DNA from 2 places in the Pseudomonas sp. 86_A genome. Region 2 is predicted to be linked to the other one. Evidence: riboswitches for the same ligand, from Rfam matches in the RefSeq annotation. Region 2 holds a riboswitch; the other holds the start of a gene.
The links. A riboswitch is a leader RNA that binds a small molecule or an ion and turns the genes downstream of it on or off. The one in region 2 is predicted to bind cobalamin.

Region 1 (3,755 bases), on a different contig from region 2:
AGCAACTGGGCTTCGTAATATTCGTCGGCCAGCAACTCCAGATTGCGCAGCGGCCCGTAGGTTTCGGCGCGGGTCAGCGGTGGCATCAGGTGGTCGATGATCACCGCTTGCGTGCGCCGTTTGGCCTGGGCGCCCTCGCCCGGGTCATTGACGATAAACGGATAGATGTTCGGCAGCGGCCCGAGCAGCGCATCCGGCCAGCAGTTCTCCGACAGGCCGACGCCCTTGCCCGGCAGCCATTCGAGATTGCCGTGCTTGCCGACGTGAATCACCGCGTGCGCGCCGTAGGTGTTGCGCAGCCAGAAATAAAACGCCAGATAGCCGTGCGGCGGCACCAGATCCGGGTCGTGATACACCGCACTCGGATCAACTTGATAACCGCGCGCCGGCTGAATGCCGACGAACGTCAGGCCAAAGCGCAGACCGGCGATCATCATCCGTCCGTCACGGCACATCGGATCGTTTTGCGGTGCGCCCCAGCGCTCGACCACCGCCGCTTGATTGGCGGCGGGCAGCGCGTTGAACATCGCCAGATACGCGTCCATCGCCAGGCTTTGCTGGCACGGGCGCAGGTCGATGCTGTCGAGGTCATTGCTGACACCGCCGAGCAACTGCTGGATCAGCTCAGTGCCGCTGTCCGGCAACTCGGCCGCCAGCGGAAAGCCTTCAACCTGCAACGCACGAAGGATATTCAACGCCGCCGCCGGCGTGTCGAGGCCGACGCCATTGCCGATGCGACCATCGCGGGTCGGGTAATTGGCGAGGATCAGCGCGATGCGTTTTTCCGCGTTCGGCAACCGCGCCAGATCGCTCCAGCGCCGGGCCAGTTCGGCGACAAAATCCATGCGCTCGGGTTGCGCCCGGTAGCAGACCACATCGGACTGACTGCGCTCGCTGCGCCAGGCCAGATCCTTGAAGCTGATCGGGCGGCTGATGATACGCCCGTCGAGTTCCGGCAAGGCGATGTGCATCGCCAGATCTCGCGGCCCCAGGCCTTGCTCACTGTCGCGCCAGCCCGGCTCGTTGTCCTGGGCGCAGATCGCCTGAATCACCGGAATATTGCGCCGGAACGGGCGCAGATGCGGGGCTTCGGGGCTGGATTGGGCGAACCCGGTGGTGTTGAGAATCACCGCCGCTTCGACTTCATCCAGCCAGTCCTCGACCACGCTCAGGCAGCCCGGTTCTTTCAGGCTGGCGACAGCGATCGGCAACGGATTGAGACCCGCGACCTGCAAGCGTTGGCAGAACACATCGATGAACGCGGTGTTCGCCGCTTGCAAATGCGAGCGGTAAAACAACACCGCCGTCACCGGGCGATCCGGCTGCCAATCGGCTTGCCAGTCGCTGAGTGCGGCGGTGTTTTTCTGTGGATGGTAAATCGCCGTGCGCGGCAGCGCTTGCGGCTCGCCCCAAGCGTAATCCCGCGCCAGCCAACGACTGGCCAGGCAATGGAAGAAGTCCAGCGCATTGCCCATGCCGCCCTGACGCAGGAACTGCCAGAGGCGGTCGCGATCTTCGGCGGGCACGGTGCTCAGGTCGCTGAGTTCCGGGTCGGGGCGGTCATCGCCCGGCACCAGAATCACTTGCACGCCGCGCTCGGTCAGTTCCATCAGCCGCTCGACGCCATAACGCCAATAGGCAATGCCGCCGTGCAAGGAAATCAGAATGACTTTGGCGTGACGCAGCACCTCGTCGACATACAGATCGACCGAGGCGTGATTCTGCACCTGCATGGGATTGGCCAGGCGCAGGCTCGGGTAATCCTCGGGCAGTTGCTGCGCAGCTTCGGCGAGCAGCGCCAGGCTGGAGTCGCCGCTGCACAGGATCACCAGCTCGGCGGGGGTTTGTCCAAGGTCGGCAATGTTGTCATCCGACACGAAACCGCCGGGCTGGGTCCTGAGCAGGTGCATGGCTTAAACGCTGAGCGCAGCGCGCAGTTGCGCTTCGAGTTGCACGGCGTCGAGTTCCTGACCGATCAGCACCAGACGGGTGACGCGCGCTTCATCGGCGCCCCACTGGCGGTCGAAGTGCTTGTCGAAACGCGTGCCCACACCCTGAATCAACAGGCGCATCGGCTTGTTCGGAATGGCCGCGAAGCCCTTCACCCGCAGGATGCCGTGCTGCACCACCAGTTGCGTCAGGGCGTCGAGCAGCAGGCTTTCGTCGGCTTGCGGCAGTTCGATGGAGATCGAATCGAAAGCGTCGTGATCGTGGTCATCGTGATCGTCATCACCGTCGTGGTGGTGATCGTGATGGCTGTGGCGGCTGTCGATGTGTTCTTCGGAACCGGCGCCGAGACCGATCAGCACGTCCAGTGGCAGACGACCGTTGCTGGCTTCGATGATTTTTACGGCGGGCGGCAGTTCTTCGGCGACTTCAGCGCGTACCCGAGCCAGGTCTTCGGCGCTGGTCTGGTCGGCCTTGTTGAGGATCACCAGGTCGGCGCTGGCCAGTTGATCGGCGAACAGCTCGTGCAGCGGCGATTCGTGATCGAGGTTCGGGTCGAGTTTGCGCTGGGCATCGACCTGATCGGGGAACGCGGCAAAGGTGCCGGCGGCCACGGCCGGGCTGTCGACCACGGTGATCACCGCGTCAACGGTGCAGGCGCTACGGATTTCCGGCCACTGGAACGCTTGAACCAGTGGTTTTGGCAGGGCCAGGCCAGAGGTTTCGATGAGGATGTGGTCGAGATCGCCGCGACGGGCGACCAGTTCGCGCATCACCGGGAAGAATTCTTCCTGAACCGTGCAGCACAGGCAGCCGTTGGCCAGTTCATAGACGCGGCCGCTGGCTTCTTCTTCGGTGCAGCCGATGGTGCATTGCTTGAGGATTTCACCGTCGATGCCCAGCTCGCCAAACTCGTTGACGATTACCGCGATGCGACGACCCTGAGCGTTGTCGAGCATGTGCCGCAGCAAGGTGGTTTTGCCCGAGCCGAGGAAACCGGTGACGATGGTGACGGGGAGTTTGGCCAGTGTTTTCATCGGATGCCCTTTGGCAAGGTGGCGGGCATACGGGACGAGATCCGCTGCGAGCGTGCGCGCGGAAGAATTCGCCACCGGATCACCCCGCCCGGTTGTAGTGAGAAATCTGTCACGAGGCAGGTCTCCTGGCTGACGGTGTTCAGGCCTTGGGCCCGGCATTCGCTGCGCCTTCCCGCTGGCACCTTGGCAGGGCTGGCAGTGGCGTGGCAGCGAACATCACCGTTCACAGTTGCGGGGGCAGCCGCGGCTTTGACCGCGTTCCCTTCTTAGCTTCGGCGTGGGCCGAAGAACCTCGAAAGCGCAAGGCTACGCATCGGGTGGTTATGGGTCAATGGGGTTGGGTTTTGGTTATGTGAGCATATCCATTGGTTCGGTTGCCGCCGCTGGCGGTTTCGCTCTTACAGCGAGTCACCTTTTCCAAACGCCGGAATGCCGGCCCAGCGAAAAGGTAACCCAAAAGGCTTTGCCCCGGCGTACGGCACTTCGCTTAGGCTCAGTGTTCCCTCGCTACGGTGTCCATCCGGGGGCATCGCCTCCGGTTTGCTTCGCTGCACCTCCTCTCGATGTATGCGGCTTCGCCGCATGGCGCTGCGCGCCTAACCCCCGGATGAACACCTACGCTCGGCCTGCCGAAGGGGCTGAAGATCAAAAGCCACATCAAAAGCCAAAGCCAAAGCCAAAGCCAAAGCCAAAGCCAAAGCCAAAGCCAAAGCCAAAGCCAAAGCAGATCAAAAGATCGCAGCCTTTGGCAGCTCCTACACGGGAGTGGGT
Region 2 (3,755 bases):
CTTCGCGATAAACCGCCTCGGCGCCACGCCCGCCATTCGGGCTCAGGCCCCGGGCAATCGGCGCCAGCTCGGTGGTGGTCAGGGAATGATGATAGGTGTGGCCGCGCAACGAGCCTTCCGGCAGATCCACCGCTTGCAGCGCCAGTGCCGCCAGACGCTTTTGCATCACCGCATCACCGCGCAGCAGTCCGACCAGTTCAGCGCGGGTGCCTTCGACATCGGTCAACGAGTCGAGCAGATAGAGCATGCCGCCACACTCGGCGAGCAACGGTTTACCGGCCGCGTGGTGCACCCGGATCGCCTCGAGCATCGCGGTGTTTTGCGCCAGCGCGACATGGTGCAATTCCGGGTAACCACCGGGCAGATACAGACTGTCGGCCTCGGGCAACTGCGTATCGCGGATCGGCGAGAAGAAGCTCAACTCGGCGCCCATCGCGCGCAACAGATCGAGGCTGGCGCCGTAGGTGAAGGCAAAGGCTTCATCGCGGGCGACGGCAATGCGCACGCCGTCAAGCAACGGCTCGGCGCTGATCACTTCAGGCGCGGCAAATTCCACCGCCGGTGGCAGCGCTACCTCGCAACTGCTGGCGAGGGCTTCGGCCGCGGCGTCGAGACGCAGGTCCAGATCATTGAGCTCACTGGCCTGCACCAGGCCGAGGTGCCGGCTTGGCAACTCGATCCCGGTTTCGCGGGAGAGCGCGCCGTACCAGCGCAAGCCTTCGGTGAGGCTGCCTTCAAGCAATTGCGCGTGACGCAAGGTGCCGACGCGATTGGCCAGCACCCCGGCGAACGGCAGGTCCGGCTGATAGCGCGCCAGCCCCAGCGCCAGGGCGCCAAAGGTCTGGGCCATGGCGGTGCCGTCGATCACAGCCAGCACCGGCACACCAAAATGCCGCGCCAGATCGGCGCTCGATGGCGTGCCGTCGAACAGGCCCATCACGCCTTCGATCAGGATCAGATCCGCTTCGGCAGCGGCTTCCCACAGCAGGCGCCGACTTTCCTGTTCGCCGACCATCCACATGTCGAGTTGATACACCGGCGCACCGCTGGCGCGCTCGAGAATCATCGGGTCGAGGAAGTCCGGGCCGCACTTGAAGACGCGCACCTTGCGCCCCTGATTGCGGTGCAAGCGAGCGAGTGCCGCGGTGACGGTGGTCTTGCCCTGACCGGAAGCCGGCGCGGCGATGAGGACCGCCGGGCAGTGACGTGGTGGATTCAAAGTTCGACGCCTTTCTGCGCTTTGATGCCCGCCTGGAAGGCGTGTTTGAGCATGCCCATTTCCGTCACGGTGTCGCCCATCTCGATCATTTCCGGCTTGGCCGCGCGACCGGTAACGATCACGTGCTGCATCGGTGGACGCGCCTGCAGATCGCTGAGCACCTGATCCAGATCGAGGTAGCCGTGCTTGAGGGCAATGTTCAGCTCATCCAGCACCACCAGGCCGATCGACGGGTCGCGCAGCAGTTCGCGCGACACTGCCCACGCGGCTTCGGCGGCGGCGATGTCGCGCTGGCGGTCCTGGGTTTCCCAGGTGAAGCCCTCGCCCATCACGTGAAAGCGCACTTGCTCCGGGAAGCGGCGGAAAAACAATTCCTCGCCGGTGCTGTTGCGGCCCTTGATGAACTGCACCACGCCGCACTGCATGCCGTGGCCCATGGCGCGGGCAAGCATGCCGAACGCCGAGCTGCTTTTGCCTTTGCCGTTGCCGGTCAGCACCAGCACCAGGCCGCACTCGTCCGGCGAATTGGCGATGCGTTCGTCGATCACGGCTTTTTTGCGCTGCATACGCGCCAGATGGCGTTCGTCACGCTCAGGGGAATCGGTCATGGGGGAGCTCTCCGTTGAGGCTGGATAACGGCGGGGAGGCACAAGAATAGACGGCAAAAAGCCTGGCATCGCCCACCGTGATGCCGCTGGATGGATCAGGCCGGTCTCCGGGCTCATGAGCGGCGAATCGCCTGGCTGCGCGCCTTCCCGCTTCTGTCGAGGCAGTGGCTCAAGGCGCAGCTTTTACTCATTTACCGTTGCGGGGGCAGCGCCGGGATCGTGATCGTTCTTCGCTTGAAGACAACCCTCACCGGCTTCCCTGTTTCACTCTGTCGACACGCGTCACAGAGCACCTGAAACAAGCGGCGAAGGTTAGAGGGTTGGGGGTGGAGCGTCAATTAAAGAGGGGGCCGTCGGGCGAATAACTGCCGTCGATCAATTATCTGACGCCAATCTTGTGCCATGCTGTTACAAGTGATATCAAAGAGCCATGCTTTTGATTGAAAAAGCACCTCACAACAATAAGGATGATGACGATGCAAGGCATGATCATCAGCAACCCGCGCCTGGAATTCCTGCGCCCGGTGCTAGAACGCTGGTTTGACTGTATCGACCGTTACAACGCCGTGCGCGGTGACAATGACACGCCGTACTGGCATGACGAGAAAGCCAATCTCGGATTGCTCTCCGCCGCGGCCTGGATGGCCGAACTGGTCACCCTCTGCGACACCGCCACCCGCAAGCAGAACGAGGACGGCGAGCGCAATGCCCGCGCCGATCTGTTCCTCGCCGGCGCCGAAGACCGCGCTTACATTCAGGCCACCCAGCGCTGGCCGCGGGTCAACAATCTCAACCTGACCCAGGCCCTGCTGGAGATCACCAGCGACGCCAAACGCATCAGTTTTGCCAGCGACCTCAAGCTCGGCTGCCTGTTCGTCGCGCCACAAAAAGCCCAGCACAGCGCCAGCCCCGAAGAATTGCAGGACATGGTCGACGACCTGCAAAAGGAACACACCTGCGCCGTCGCCTGGTATTTCCCCTACGCCTATCGCAAGTTGCGCAGCGAAGCGGGCAACTATCACCCGGGCATCGCCGTGCTGTTCAAAGAGGCCCGTGGCTGAGCGGTTGAACCATCGGGTGCGCCGGCTCCTCTATGATTAAGCATGCATTCATAGGGAAGATCAGTAATGCGCAAAACCCAAATCGCTCTTGTCATCGCCCTGGCCGGAGGGCTCGCCGCATGCGGTGAATCCTCCAGCCTGCAAGTTTCCGACGGCACCGGCCCGTCGCCGAAACTGCCCGAACCGAACAAAACCCTGATTCCGACAGTGAACATCGCCCCGGCGGTCGGCTGGCCTGCGGGCGGCAAACCGACTGCGGCGGCGGGCACGCAAGTGGCCGCGTTTGCCGAAGGCCTCGACCATCCACGCTGGCTCTACGTGCTGCCCAACGGCGATGTGCTGGTGGCAGAAACCAACGCTCCGCCCAAACCTGATGACAGCAGCGGTATTCGTGGCTGGGTGATGAAGAAGGTCATGGGCAAGGCCGGTGCTGGCGTGCCGAGCCCGAATCGCATCACCCTGCTGCGCGATGCCGATCACGACGGCGTGGCCGAGACCCGCACGGTGTTTCTGCAGAACCTCAATTCGCCGTTTGGCATGACCCTGGTCGGCAATGATCTGTATGTGGCCGACACCGATCGCCTGCTGCGCTTCCACTACGAACCCGGTGCGACCGAGATCAAGTCGCAGCCGATCAAGGTCACCGACTTGCCGGGCGGTACGCTGAACCATCACTGGACCAAGAACGTCATCGCCAGCAAGGACGGCAGCAAGCTGTACGTCACCGTCGGCTCGAACAGCAACGTCGGCGAAAACGGTCTGGATAAAGAGGAAGGTCGCGCGGCGATCTGGGAAGTGGATCGCGCCACCGGCAATCACCGGATCTTCGCCTCGGGCATCCGCAACCCCAACGGCCTCGCATGGGAA

Region 1: another riboswitch for cobalamin. It lies ahead of cobW (cobalamin biosynthesis protein CobW); the one in region 2 lies ahead of cobO (cob(I)yrinic acid a,c-diamide adenosyltransferase).

Annotation. Positions count from the first base shown of each region.
Region 1 is NZ_JAFGYS010000006.1:96,933-100,687, reverse strand. It holds gene cobN (cobaltochelatase subunit CobN) at 1-1,910, opposite strand, end outside; gene cobW (cobalamin biosynthesis protein CobW) at 1,914-2,984, opposite strand; cobalamin riboswitch at 3,082-3,294, opposite strand.
Region 2 is NZ_JAFGYS010000003.1:37,475-41,229, forward strand. It holds gene J5M57_RS05740 (cobyrinate a,c-diamide synthase) at 1-1,219, opposite strand, end outside; gene cobO (cob(I)yrinic acid a,c-diamide adenosyltransferase) at 1,216-1,827, opposite strand; cobalamin riboswitch at 1,908-2,139, opposite strand; gene J5M57_RS05750 (hypothetical protein) at 2,304-2,888, shown strand; gene J5M57_RS05755 (sorbosone dehydrogenase family protein) at 2,955-3,755, shown strand, end outside.